DNA from 3 places in the Mesorhizobium sp. WSM4844 genome. Region 2 is predicted to be linked to each of the others. Evidence: predicted binding sites of a transcription regulator. Region 2 holds the regulator's gene; each other region holds the start of a gene.
What was found. Region 2 encodes LexA, which represses DNA repair genes until DNA is damaged. Its sites were predicted from a motif close to TGTTCNNNNTGTGTTCNG; they were not measured.

Region 1 (4,786 bases), on a different contig from region 2:
TTTTCGAGGAAGGCGCGCGCGACCTCTGCGCCCTTGTCCATGAGCATGGCGGCCAGGTCTATTTCGACGGCGCCAACCTCAACGCGCTGGTCGGTCTTGCCCGCCCCGGCGACATCGGCGCCGACGTCTGCCACATGAACCTGCACAAGACGTTCTGCATCCCGCATGGCGGCGGCGGTCCCGGCGTCGGCCCGATCGGCGTCAAGGCGCATCTGCAACCCTATCTGCCCGGCCACGTCGTCGAAGGCTCGGGCCATGCCGTGTCGGCTGCACCGTTCGGCAGCGCTTCGATCCTGCCGATCACCTGGATGTATATCCGGATGATGGGCGCTTCGGGCCTGAAGCAGGCGACCGAGACGGCGATCATTTCCGCCAATTATGTGGCGACGCGGCTCGGAGCGCATTTCCCGGTGCTCTACAAGGGCAGGCACGAGCGCGTCGCGCATGAATGCATCCTCGATACCCGCGTGCTCAAGGACAGTGCCGGCATCAGCGTCGACGACGTCGCCAAGCGGCTGATCGACTACGGTTTCCATGCGCCGACAATGTCGTTTCCGGTCGCCGGCACGCTGATGGTCGAGCCGACCGAGTCCGAGCCCAAGCGCGAGCTCGATCGCTTCTGCGAGGCGATGATCGCGATATCAGGCGAGGCAGCCAAGGTGGCGAAAGGCGAATGGCCCCTGGCCGACAATCCGCTGGTCAATGCGCCGCATACCGCCGCCGAGGCGCTGGCCGGCCAGTGGACCCATCCCTATTCGCGCCTGGAGGCGGCCTACCCCGCCGGCGATGCCGACACGTCAGCCAAATACTGGCCGCCGGTGTCGCGCATCGACAATGTCGCCGGCGACCGCAACCTCGTCTGCTCCTGCCCGCCGCTGTCGGAATATCTGGGGGCGGCGGAGTAGACCATGATCCCGAAAAGTGGAATCCGGTTTTCGGACAAGATCATGGTCTAACAAGAAGATAGAAGCCTCAATCAGGCAGAACGCAAGGCCGGCGCGTCGGCCTTGCTCGCCTTGTTCTGGGCGACGACGCGATTTCGCCCGGCGCGCTTTGCCGCATAGAGTGCGGCGTCGGCTTCGGCCAGCACATTGTCGAGACTGGTGCCATCCGTCCCGCCAAAGCCGATGCCGCCACTGACTGTGCTGCGCAACGGACCAAGCTGGGTGGCGACGACTTCCGTGCCGAAGGCGACGCTGATCTTGCTCGCAATGTCGTAAGCCTTCTCTTCAGTCATCCGCGACATGACGAGGACGAATTCCTCGCCGCCCAGCCGGAAGGCGTCGACGCCGGTCCTGGAGTATTTTCTGACGACAGCGGCGAAGCGGCGCAGAACCTGATCGCCGACCGGATGACCGAATACATCGTTCGTCTTCTTGAAATGGTCGAGGTCGAACATGGCGACAGACATGAACGGGCCGAAAATCCGCTCGCCGTAGAATGCCGTCAACGCCCGCCGGTTCATCAGCCCGGTCAATGGGTCGGTCATGGTCTCGGCCTTCAGTTCGATCTGCGCCTGCAAATGGTGCAGGGAGAGCGTCAATGCGCCGAGCCCCGTCATGCAGGCGACCGCCACGGCGGAATTCAACCGTTCGGCCCAGTTGTCGGGCGCAACGCCGAGCACCCATTGGCCCTTGACCAGCAGGACCGCGCCGCAAAGTCCGAAGGACAGCGCACAGACGCCGCTCAGGAACGAAACGACCAGCAATATCCGGCGATCATGACCACCTTTGATCCAGAACATCACCCCGATAAGCGAGAGCAGCGCCGTTACCGTCGCGTAGGTGACGATGAAGCCGATGCCGTCAAAGCCCAGCGACGTCGCGCCTGCGCAAACCGCCATCGCAGCCAGGGTCGGCAAGATGGCGCGCCTATAGTCGTGGACGCCGAGATATTGCATGGCCGATAGGCAGAGGGTCAGAAGGCCCAGGCTGAGAAGCGCAAGTACAATCTGGCAAAGCCAGGGGCTGGGATGCTTGGCATAGTGCCAGAACAAGACCACATGTGCGACGAGCACGAGAATGCCGCACGCCACCGTCAGCACAAAGCGTGCCTGTGGCGCGGTGCACCAGATCGCAAACAGGGTGATGCTGAGGCACGTGCCCGACAGCGCTGCCGCAAGCAGGAGCGAACTGTAATCCAACATGCGTAAGCGACAGCCTCTTCTCGGGTTCTGCCGCATTCTAGGTCAGCAGCAATCCGCGAATACCCTTTTTCGGCCAACCTTCCGGCGTAACCTCCGGACAAGGTTTACAAAGCGTCGATGCCCTCGGCCCATTTCCGCCGCTTGGTTGTGGAATGGTTTTGCAGTAAGAGGCTCTATCCTCGAACGTAACGGGAACCTCCGTCGCCTGCCCGCAAAAAGCGTGGCAGTATCGGGTGGTGATTCGCAGCATCGCAATCCAGGACCAGCATGAACGACAGCAACGATCTTTTCGGCAATCTGGACAAGCAGCCGCAACCGGTTCGCGCCACCGCGCGCCCGGCCGACCCGCTGGTGCAGGCGGCGAAGCGCCCGGCATCCCGCGACGGCAGCGAGAGCTACAGTGCCGCCGACATCGAGGTTCTGGAAGGGCTGGAGCCGGTGCGGCGGCGGCCCGGCATGTATATCGGCGGCACCGACGACAAGGCGATGCACCATTTGTTCGCCGAGGTCATCGACAATTCGATGGACGAGGCGGTCGCCGGCCACGCGACTTTCATCGACGTCGAGCTTTCGGCCGACGGATATCTGGCGGTGACCGACAATGGCCGCGGCATTCCGGTCGATCCGCATCCGAAATTCAAGAAGCCTGCGCTCGAAGTCATCATGACGACGCTGCATTCCGGCGGCAAGTTCGACAGCAAGGTCTACGAGACCTCGGGCGGCCTGCACGGCGTCGGCGTCTCCGTCGTCAACGCGCTGTCGGACCATCTCGAGGTCGAGGTCGCGCGCGGCCGCCAGCTCTATCGCCAGCGCTTTTCGCGCGGCGTTCCGGTGACCGGCCTGGAGCAGCTCGGCGAGGTGCATAACCGCCGCGGCACCAGGATACGCTTCCATCCCGACGAGCAGATCTTCGGCAAGGGTGCGGCATTCGAGCCGGCGCGGCTCTATCGGATGACGCGCTCGAAGGCCTATCTGTTCGGCGGCGTCGAGATCCGCTGGACCTGCGACCCCTCGCTGATCAAGGAGAAGGACACGACGCCCGCCAAGGCCGAGTTCCATTTTCCCGGCGGCCTCAAGGACTATCTGAAAGCCTCGCTCGGCGACGAATTCCAGGTCACCCGCGAAATCTTTGCCGGCAAAAGCGACAGGCAAGGCGGCCACGGCTCGCTCGAATGGGCGGTGACCTGGTTCGGCGGCGACGGGTTCCTCAACTCCTACTGCAACACCATCCCGACCGGCGAAGGCGGCACCCATGAGGCTGGCTTCCGCAACGTCTTGACGCGCGGCCTACGCGCCTATGCCGAGCTGGTCGGCAACAAGCGCGCTTCGATCGTCACCTCGGAAGACGTCATGATCTCGGCTGCGGGCATGCTGTCGGTGTTCATCCGCGAGCCGGAATTCGTCGGCCAGACCAAGGACCGGCTGGCGACGATCGAGGCGATCAGGATCGTCGAGGCCGCGATCCGCGACCCCTTCGACCACTGGCTGGCCGACAATCCGCAGGAAGCTTCGAAGCTGCTCGAATGGGTGATCGCGCGTGCTGACGAGCGGGTGCGCCGCCGCCAGGAAAAGGAAGTCTCGCGCAAGAGCGCGGTGCGCAAGCTGCGCCTGCCCGGCAAGCTCGCCGACTGCACGCAGAATGCCGCGGCCGGCGCCGAGCTCTTCATCGTCGAGGGCGATTCGGCCGGCGGCTCGGCTAAACAGGCGCGCGACCGCGCCAGCCAGGCAGTGCTGCCGCTACGCGGCAAGATTCTCAACGTCGCCAGCGCCGGCAACGACAAGCTGGCTGCCAACCAGCAGATTTCCGACCTGATCCAGGCGCTTGGCTGTGGCACGCGGTCAAAATACCGCGATCAGGATCTGCGCTACGACCGGGTCATCATCATGACCGACGCCGACGTCGACGGCGCCCACATCGCTTCGCTGCTGATCACCTTCTTCTACCAGGAGATGCCGAGCCTGGTCCGCGACGGCCATCTCTACCTGGCGGTGCCGCCGCTCTACTCGATCCGCCAAGGCGGCAAGGTCGCCTATGCCCGCGACGATGCGCACAAGGACGAACTGCTGCGCACCGAGTTCACCGGGCGCGGCAAGGTCGAAATCGGCCGCTTCAAGGGGTTGGGCGAAATGATGGCCGCCCAGCTCAAGGAAACCACCATGGACCCGAGAAAGCGCACGCTGCTCAGGGTCGACGTGATCGATGCCGAGGCGGCGACCAAGGATGCGGTCGACGCGCTGATGGGCACCAAGCCGGAAGCCCGCTTCCGCTTCATCCAGGAACGCGCGGAATTCGCCGAGACCGAAGTGCTGGATATATGAGCGTCTGGCTCCCCCTTCTCCCCTTGTGGGAGAAGGTGGCCGAGCGAAGCTCGGTCGGATGAGGGGTGTTCCAGCTTGGCAAAAACCGCACTCCGGCCAACACCCCTCTTCCGTCTCGGCGCTGCGCGCCGATCCACCTTCTCCCACAAGGGGAGAAGGCAAGACCGCGCTACCGCCACGGTTGCAAACTCTGGTCTCCGACATAAGAGATGGTGCTGTCGCAGACGGCGTTCAAATCCCACAGCACATCGAAGCGCACTGGCGATGGTCCGGTGGTCAGACATCCCAGTTGGCGCCCGTCCCGCGCAACGTCGTACGCGA
Region 2 (4,786 bases):
GCTGGTCGAGGTTCATGACGAGGCCGAGACGGAACGCGCGCTGAAACTGTCGTCGCGGCTGATCGGAATCAATAACCGCAATCTGCGGACGTTCGAAACCAGCATCGAGACATCGGAGCGGCTCGCGGCGATGGTGCCGGCCGACCGGCTGCTGGTCAGCGAGAGCGGTATTTTCTCGCACCAGGACTGCCGCAGGCTGGAACGGAGCGACATTGGCACTTTCCTCGTCGGCGAGAGCCTGATGCGGCAACAGGACGTGGCCACTGCGACGCACCTGCTTTTGACGGGCAAGGCGCCCGCCAATGCATCTGCCCGAAAATCGGAATCGATGTTCGGAGAGCATGATGCATAGATACAAAGCGTCAGAGCGTAGTTTGTGCGTCCAAACGGACGCACGTCGCTCCAGGGTGACCTGACGATGTCGGCCGCCCTCACCCATCTTGGCGCGGAAGGCGAAGCCAATATGGTCGATGTCGGCGACAAGGCGGAGACGACCCGCACGGCAATCGCCGAAGGTCTTGTCTCGATGCGGCCCGAAACGCTGAAAATGATTCTCGACGGCGATGCCAAGAAGGGCGACGTGCTGGGCACGGCGCGCATCGCCGGCATCATGGCGGCCAAGAGGACGCATGAGCTGATCCCGCTCTGCCATCCGCTGCTGTTGACCAAGATATCGGTAGACATCGAACCTGACGCGACGCTGCCCGGCCTGAAGGTCACGGCGCTGGCCCGCGTCACCGGCAAGACCGGCGTCGAGATGGAAGCGCTGACCGCCGTCTCGGTCGCCTGCCTGACCATCTATGATATGGCCAAGGCGGTCGATCGCGGCATGGCGATCTCCGGCATCAGGCTGGTGGAAAAGACCGGCGGCAAATCCGCCGACTACAAGGCGGATGCCCAGGGGGCAGGCCAATAATGGCGCTGCTTGCGGTCGCCGAGGCGCTCGAGCACCTGCTTGCGGATGCTGCGCCCTTGCAGGCTGAAAGCGTCGCGCTGATGGATGCCGCCGACCGCGTGCTGGCGGAGCCGCTCATGGCGCTCCGCACCCAGCCGCCATTCAACGCGTCGGCCATGGACGGCTATGCCGTGCGGGCCGACGATGTCGCGTCCGTGCCCGCGAGACTTTCGGTGATCGGCATGGCGCCGGCCGGTCGCGGCTTTACCGGAACGGTCGGCCCGGCGCAGGCCGTGCGCATCTTCACCGGCGCGCCGCTTCCCGCAGGCGCCGACACCATCGTCATCCAGGAGAATGTCCGCGACCTCGGTGGCGGCATCGTCGAAGTGACCGCGCCGACGGTTGAAGGCCGCAACATCCGCCGCCTCGGGCTCGATTTCTCGCAGGGCGACATGCTGCTGGAGAAAGGCCGCCTGCTTGATCCGGCGGCATTGTCGCTGGCGGCGTCGGCCAACCACCAGCAGGTCCGCGTGGTGAAACGGCCGCTGGTCGCCATCATCGCCACCGGCGACGAATTGCTGCCGCCGGGCAGCGACCTTGGCCCCGACCAGATCATCTCCTCCAATGCCTTTGGCGTCGCCGCCGCGGCCCGCTCGGTCGGCGCCAGCGCACTCGATCTCGGCATCGCCCCCGATCGCAAGGAGGCGATCGCCGCGCTGGTGACAAAAGCCGTCGACGCAGGCGCGGACGTCATCGTCACGCTGGGCGGCGCCTCGGTCGGGGACCATGACCTCGTCCATGACGTGCTGACCGGCGAAGGCATGGCGCTTGATTTCTGGAAAATCGCCATGCGGCCCGGCAAGCCACTGATGTTCGGGCGGCTGGGTGCCATCCGTTGCATCGGCCTGCCCGGCAATCCGGTGGCCAGCCTGGTCTGCACGCAGCTCTTTCTGAAGCCGCTGCTGGCGCGGCTCGGCGGCCGCGCCTTCCGCCAGGACATGCGTCAGGCGCGGCTCGGCGCCGCCATGCCGGCCAACGATCTCAGGCAGGACTATGTACGCGCGGTGGTGAAGGAAGAAGCCGGCACGCTTGAGGCAACGCCGTTCAGTATCCAGGATTCCTCGATGCTCAGAATGCTGGCCGACGCCAACGGACTGGTCGTGCGCGAGCCATTCGCTCCCGCAGCCGCAGCGGGCGCCGCCTGCAGCGTGCTGATGCTACGCTGAACAAACCGTCAACACATTCATTAAACTTTAAATGGTTGCGGAACACAACTGGAACAGATAGTGTTTGTTCTGGGTTTGTTTTTCTGATTCTGTTGGGGGTCGCGATGCTGACACGCAAACAACATGAACTGCTGATGTTCATTCACGAACGGCTGAAGGAAAGCGGCATTCCGCCCTCGTTCGACGAGATGAAGGAAGCGCTCGACCTCGCCTCCAAATCAGGGATCCACCGGCTGATCACGGCGCTGGAGGAACGCGGTTTCATTCGCCGCCTGCCCAACCGCGCCCGCGCGCTGGAGGTGCTGCGGCTGCCCGATTCGATCGCGCCGGGCCTCAATGCGGCGCGCAAATTCTCGCCGAGCGTCATTCAAGGCAGCCTTGGCCAGGGCGGGCTTGGACAGGGCGGCCTCGGACGCCAGATCAAGCCGGCGCCTTCGCGCATGCGTGCTGCCGGCAATGACGACGACGTCGTTGCCACCGTCTCCATACCGGTGATGGGCCGCATCGCTGCCGGTGTGCCGATCGACGCCATCCAGCACCAGACGCATTCGATCTCGGTGCCACCGGACATGATCACCGGCGGCACCCACTACGCGCTGGAGGTCAAGGGTGATTCGATGATCGAGGCCGGCATCTTCGACGGCGACACGGTCATCATCCGCAACGCCGACACCGCCCAGCCTGGCGAGATCATTGTCGCTCTGGTCGACGAGGAGGAAGCGACGCTGAAACGATTCCGCCGCAAAGGTGCCTCGATCGCACTGGAAGCCGCCAATCCGGCCTACGAGACGCGCATCTTCGGGCCGGACCGGGTCAAGGTGCAGGGCAAGCTCGTCGGACTGATCCGGCGTTACTGAAGGGCAGGCTTCTGGGGTTTCTTGGCCCTGCGGTATGGAGGCAGGCCCCTTGCCTCGCGCGAAAATCGCCGCTGCTCATGCCAGGGCCTGTATGGCTGTCTGACGGCAAAACGGATTTCTGCGCGCGTCGTCGCCGATAGCGGATCGAAGAAGACGGCGGCGCTGCCCATGCGAGCGAGCTGCCGTTTGGTGACGACGAGAACCAGCGGGTTGCGGCAGGGTTTGTAATAGGCTGTGGCGTCGTCGATGACGATCAAATCCGCAAAGGCACAGGCCGGCCGCGCGGTTTTCCGGTCGTCGGCGAGCGCAATGAGCGCGCCGGACGGATGCCGGGCCAAGCACAGGCCGGCAGTGCAGGTGAAAGGCGCTCCCGACGGCAGGTCGGCCGGGTCGGCGATGTCGAACTGCACATCTCCTTTTTCGAATGTCTCCGGCTCGATGATCGTTGTTGAAACCAGCGCATGTTTCCAGTTGTCGGTGGTGAATTCGTTCGAACGCATCCGGTTGACGGCAAGTTCGCCGCCGCCGATCGGCAGCGCCACCAGATGCGCATCCTCCGAAATCAGCACGTCGGGGGTGCGCGTCTCGGAAATCGTCAGCAGGCCGGCGAGCGCAAAGGGAAGTGCGGCAAGCCGCAGCCATGTCGTCGCCATCGTGGCTATGACCAGGGCGACTGTCACCAGCAGGACCGATTGCAACGAAATCAGTCCGACTGCATCGACCGGCGAACGCTCCGAGATCCATCCCGAAATTGCGATCATCGCCGTCAGGCCCTTGCCCATCATGTAGAGGAAAGGGCCGTCGAGGCCGAAAGGCATTGCCAAGGCGCTGAGGACGGCCAGGAACATGACGATCGTGACGATCGGCATGACGGCCAGATTGGCGAACAGGCTGAGCGGCGAGACGCGCTGGAAGTGCCAGATGGCGAACAGCGCGGTGGCGCTGCCGGCAATGATGGAGGTCATTGCGATGGTGCCTGCCCCAGCGACGAGTTTGCGCGTGACGAAAGCGACCGGTGACCGTCGCTGTCGCGGCGCCTTGGCCTTGTCGGCCCGGTAGTCGGACCAACCGGCATAGGCGCCCACGAGAGCCGCAGTCGCGGCGAAGGACATCTGGAAACTTGCGCCGACCACCTCATGCGGCGACACGACGATGACGACGATGGCCGAAATCGCCAGGTTGCGCATGGTGAGTGCCGCCCGGTCGAACAGCACGGCGACAAGCATTACCGCCAGCATGATGAAGCTGCGTTCAGCCGCGACCACGATACCGGAAAAGATCAGATAGGCAGCGATGGAGACGAGTGCGGCAGCAGCCGCATATTTCTTGACCGGCCGGCGCGACGAAAAGTCGGGAAACAGCGCAAAGGCGCCGCGCAGCAATCCCATGACGGTGCCGGCGACAAGCGCCATGTGCAGGCCGGAAATGGAGATGATGTGGTAGATGCCGGTGCGCCGCATCGATTCGTTTATCTCTTCGGGGATGCCGGCACGCACGCCGACGATCAGCGCAGCGGCAATCTCCCCCTCGGCACCACGGATGCTGTCCCTGATATGGTCGGCGATGGTTTCGCGCGCCTTCTCGATCGACGAAGAAAGGCGTGCGGTTAACGGTGCATCTTCGGAGACGACGATCTTTGGACTGCCGAGGAAAAAGCCACTGGCACCGATACCGGCGAAATAGCTGTCGAAGGAGAAGTCAAAGCTGTCCGGTCTGACCGGGCCAGTCGGAGGCAGAAGCCTCACATAGCCGGTTGCCACCGAGCCTGCGGTCATCTCAGCGGGAATCTTGCGTGCCGACACCCTGAC
Region 3 (4,786 bases), on a different contig from region 2:
GCAGCACGAGGTGCGCGACCTGCCGTCGGAGACGCTGCTGTTCCTGCTGCCGAGCCGCTATTGCGAGAGCGACGTGCTGGCGAACGAGGCGTGGCGGCTGTTCGGCCACTCACCGCTCGGTATTCCACGCGTGCAGGCGGTCTGCGATTTCGTCCACAACCACATCATCTTCAACTACGGCAACGCGCGGCCGACGCGCACGGCAGCAGAGGCCTATCGTGAGCAAAGCGGCGTTTGCCGCGACTTTGCCCATCTCGCCGTCGCCTTCTGCCGCGCCTTGAATATCCCGACACGCTATTGCACCGGATACATCAGCGACATCGGCTTGCCGAAACCGTGGTCGGACATGGATTTCGCTGCCTGGATGGAGGTCTATCTCGGCGGCCGCTGGCATGCCTTCGATCCGCGCAACAATGCGCCGCGCATCGGCCGCATCCTGATCGCCTCCGGCCGCGACGCAGCCGATGTGCCGCTGACCCATATCTTCGGGCCGGGTATGCTGGCCGGTTTCAAGGTCTGGACTGATGAAATCATCGAACAGGCGTCGGCGCCGCAGTCTTGAACCACCGCATGCTTCGCGTTGTGATTGCCGGTGGAGCTTCGGCCGGTGCGCCGTTAAGCTCCAACGCGTCGAGGCGCGGCTGAAGGAGGAGCGAAGATGAAAATCGACGGCGGGTGCCATTGCGGCGCCATCACTTACGAGGCGGAGGTCGATCCGGACAACACCAGTATTTGTCACTGCATCGATTGCCAGCAGCTGACCGGAACAGCGTTTCGGGTGACCGTGCCGGCGCCGGAGGAGCACTACCGGATCACCAAGGGCACGCCCAAGATCTACATCAAGACCGCAGCGAGCGGCGCCAGGCGCGCCCAGGCCTTTTGCGGCGAATGCGGTACGCACCTCTATGCCACGTCGGTTGGCGACGGGCCGAAAGTCTACGGCATCAGGGTCGGCACGGCGCGGCAGCGCGAACAACTGATCCCGAGAAAACAGATCTGGCACCGCTCGGCGCTGCCTTGGCTGCCGGAGTTCGAAGGCACGATGATCGTCGAGGAGCAGTAGCCTCTCAGTCGTCGCCTTCGACGACCCTTAGCCTCAGCTGGCCGGTCTTGGAGTCGGCGACGCGCGCACCCGCTTCGGTCTTCGCACTGGCCGCCGATCCGGCGTCGCCCTCCGTCGGCTGCGCGCCGAACTCCAGCGCCTCGATCTTTTGGCCGCGCTTGGTCACCTTCGACGTCGAGACGAGGATATCGTCGATATCCTTGGCCGACTGGCCGAAATGGCTCTGCAGCTTGCGCACCCGCTCGTCGAGGCGCGAGACATCCTCCATCAGCCGGATGACTTCGCCCTGGATCAGATGCGCCTGCTCGCGCATGCGGGCGTCCTTGAGGATCGCCTGGATGACCTGGATCGACAGCATCAGCAGCGACGGCGAGACGATGACGATGCGGGCGCGGTGCGCCTTGTGGACAATCCCCTCGAAATTCTCGTGGATCTCGGCGAATACCGATTCCGACGGCACGAACATGAAGGCGGTGTCCTGCGTCTCGCCCTGGATCAGGTATTTGTCAGAAATATCGCGGACATGCACCTCGATATCGCGCCGGAACGCTTGTGCGGCGACCTTCTGCAAATCGGCGCCTTCGGCGGCACGGATGGCATTCCAGGCTTCCAGCGGAAACTTGGCATCGATGGCGAGTGCGGGCGCGCCGTTCGGCATCTTCACCAGGCAGTCGGGCCGGCTGCCGTTCGACAGGGTCGCCTGGAATTCATAGGCGCCGTGCGGCAGGCCGTCGGCGACGATCGCCTCCATGCGCGACTGGCCGAAGGCGCCGCGCGTCTGCTTGTTGGAGAGGATTGCCTGAAGTTGCACGACCTGGCTGGCGAGCGACTGGATGTTGCCTTGCGCTGTATCGATGACCGCCAGCCGCTCCTGCAGTTTGGCGAGGCTTTCATGCGTCGATTTCGTCTGCTCGGTCATGGTCTGGCCGAGACGGCCGGTCATCGCGTCGAGACGCTGGCCGATCGACTGCGTGAGTTCGGCCTGCCGCGCCCCGAACACTTCGGCGATGGCGCCCATGCGGCCCTGCATCTCGGCCTGGCTTGCCAGGATGCCGGCCATCCGCGCCTCGGCGTCGCGGGCGTGGTCGGCGGCTTCCGCGGCAGCCACCGCACGCGCCTTGGCCGAGCGCCAGAGCGCGACGACGAGCGCCACGAACAGGCCCAGGAACAGGACCGCGCCGAATGCCAGCGCGTGGCCGAGCGTGATCGTAGTGGCGCCGAGCCGGGCGATCGGTTCGGACAGGATGGTGGTCAGGTCGTTCATATCGGACAGCATAGATGATTCGGCCTGACGACACAGATCAAAACGTGAACGCCGCTGCAAATGCCCCGGTTGACGCTTTTCGTGCGAGGTCTTAGGTGAGACGCCATGTCGATCAAGCCGCTCATCATCCTTCCCGATCCCGTCCTGCGCCAGGTTTCGAAACCGGTCGAGCGCGTCGACGGCGCCTTGCGCAAACTGGCCGACGATATGCTGGACACGATGTATGATGCGCCGGGCATTGGTCTGGCGGCGATCCAGATCGGCGAACCGCTGCGCATGCTGGTGATTGACCTCGCCAAGGAAGACGAGCCGCCGGCGCCGCATGTCTTCATCAATCCCGAGATTCTTGAGAGCGCCGATCAGCGCTCGGTCTACGAGGAGGGGTGCCTGTCGATCCCGGATTACTATGCCGAGGTCGAGCGCCCTGCCGCCGTGCGGGTGAAATATCTCGATCGCGACGGCAAGCTGCAGGAGATCGAGGCCGAAGGGCTGATGGCGACTTGCCTGCAGCACGAAATCGACCATCTCAACGGCGTTCTGTTCATCGACCACATCTCGAAGCTGAAGCGCGACATGGTGGTGAAGAAGTTCAAGAAGCTTGCGAGGGACAAACCATCAGGCAGCAAGGCGCCGGGCAAGTTAGTGGGATAGGGCGATACTCGCGCAGTTTGATGCTGAACCTTTCGAAGATGTTGGCGGGACAGCGCCCCTCTGCCCTGTTCCAGATCAGGAAATGGAGGCGCTGGTGGGCGATATGCTGATCAGAAATATTCCTGAACCCTTGAAGCGCGAGATCGAACAGGCGGCGCACAAGGGCGGCCAGAGTCTTTCGGGCAAAGCGATCGATCTGTTGCGCAAAGGCATGGTCGCGGAAAGAGAAGCCAAGCCGGAACTGGGTCTTTCGGCATGGGACGCGATTCGCTCGGCATTCGCCGCTGAAAATGCGATTGACGACGAATTCGCAAAGATAATGGACGAAATCGAGGCGGAACGGAAACGCGACTTCGGTCGCCGACCCGCAAAGTTCGCGACTTCGACTGAGCCGACTTAGCTGCCAGACCTAGACCGGACCCGGAACAAAATGCCCTTGCGCGTCATCTTCATGGGTACGCCCGAATTCTCGGTGCCGACGCTGCGGGCGATCGCGGATGCCGGACATGAGATTGGAGCCGTCTACACTCAACCGCCGCGCGCCGCCGGTCGCCGCGGGCTGGAACTGACGCCGTCGCCGGTGCAGCGCGAGGCCGAGCGGCTGGGCCTCGAGGTGCGGACGCCGGTGTCGCTGAAGAACGAGACCGAGCAGCAGGCGTTCCGCGCCTTGCGGGCCGATGTCGCCGTCGTCGTCGCCTATGGATTGCTGTTGCCCAAACCCATTCTCGAGGCGCCGCGGCTCGGCTGCCTCAATGGTCACGCGTCGCTGTTGCCACGCTGGCGCGGCGCCGCCCCTATCCAGCGCGCCATCTTGGCCGGCGATACCGAGACAGGCATGATGGTGATGCGGATGGAAGAGGGCCTGGACACCGGCCCGATGGCGATGGCCGAAAAATGCGCCATCGGCCCCAATATGACGGCCGGCGAACTGCATGATCGGCTGATGCACATTGGCGCCGCGCTGATGGCGGAAGCGCTGGCTCGTCTGGAACGGGATGCCCTGACTTTTACCGCACAGGCGACGGAGGGGGTGACCTATGCCAAAAAGATCGATAAAGCGGAGACGCGCGTGGACTGGACGCGGCCTGCTGGCGAAGTCCACGGTCATATTCGCGGCCTGTCGCCCTTTCCCGGCGCATGGTGCGAGATCGAAATTGCCGGCCGCCTGGAGCGGCTGAAACTGCTTCGCTCGACGCTTTCGCAAGGCGCCGGCGAGCCGGGAGGAATTCTCGACGACCGGCTGACGGTCGCCTGCGGGTCAGGCGCGATCAGGTTGGTCGAAGTTCAACGTGCGGGCGGAAGGCCCATTGCCGCGCAGGAGTTTCTGCGCGGGGCCAAGCTCGAAAAAGGAACGAAATTCTCATGAGCATGATGTCGATACGCGCGGCAACGCCGCGGGACCGCGAGGCGATCCGCCTGGTCGAGGAACACGCATTCGGCCAGCAGGCGGAGGCCGGCCTGGTCGACGCGCTGGTCAGCGGCGGCGATGCCGTCGTCGAACTGGTGGCGGAAGAAGATGGACAGGTGGTCGGCCATATTCTGTTTTCGCGGCTTTACGTGCAGAACGGCGGCAAGAGCTTTCCGGCGGTGGCGCTGGCGCCTCTGGCGGTCGAGCCGTCATTCCATGGCACCGGCATCGGCGGTGCGCTGGTCCGCGAGGCGCATATCCGCCTGAAGGATGCCGGCGAGGTGCTGGCGGTGGTGCTTGGCGATCCCGCATATTATGGCCGCTTCGGCTACAGTCACGCGCGCGCCGAAAAATTCGAAAGCGAGTTCCAGGGCGAAGCGCTGCAGGCGCTGGTCTGGGG

Region 1: parE (DNA topoisomerase IV subunit B) is a predicted target of LexA. The motif match lies at 2,326-2,343, and genes of this name have one in related genera.
Region 3: AC0L2A_RS06285 (DNA recombination protein RmuC) is a predicted target of LexA. The motif match lies at 2,361-2,378, and genes of this name have one in related genera.

What each region holds. Positions count from the first base shown of each region.
Region 1 is NZ_JBVVQB010000038.1:22,301-27,086, forward strand. Features, by position in the region: gene gcvP (aminomethyl-transferring glycine dehydrogenase) at 1-905, shown strand, start outside; gene AC0L2A_RS24810 (GGDEF domain-containing protein) at 977-2,146, opposite strand; gene parE (DNA topoisomerase IV subunit B) at 2,414-4,465, shown strand.
Region 2 is NZ_JBVVQB010000006.1:60,650-65,435, forward strand. Features, by position in the region: gene trpC (indole-3-glycerol phosphate synthase TrpC) at 1-352, shown strand, start outside; gene moaC (cyclic pyranopterin monophosphate synthase MoaC) at 419-916, shown strand; gene AC0L2A_RS07605 (molybdopterin molybdotransferase MoeA) at 916-2,121, shown strand; gene lexA (transcriptional repressor LexA) at 2,226-2,978, shown strand; gene AC0L2A_RS07615 (ComEC/Rec2 family competence protein) at 2,972-4,786, opposite strand, start outside.
Region 3 is NZ_JBVVQB010000005.1:23,996-28,781, forward strand. Features, by position in the region: gene AC0L2A_RS06275 (transglutaminase-like domain-containing protein) at 1-562, shown strand, start outside; gene AC0L2A_RS06280 (GFA family protein) at 659-1,063, shown strand; gene AC0L2A_RS06285 (DNA recombination protein RmuC) at 1,068-2,327, opposite strand; gene def (peptide deformylase) at 2,433-2,978, shown strand; gene AC0L2A_RS06295 (plasmid stabilization protein) at 3,082-3,378, shown strand; gene fmt (methionyl-tRNA formyltransferase) at 3,409-4,344, shown strand; gene AC0L2A_RS06305 (GNAT family N-acetyltransferase) at 4,341-4,786, shown strand, end outside.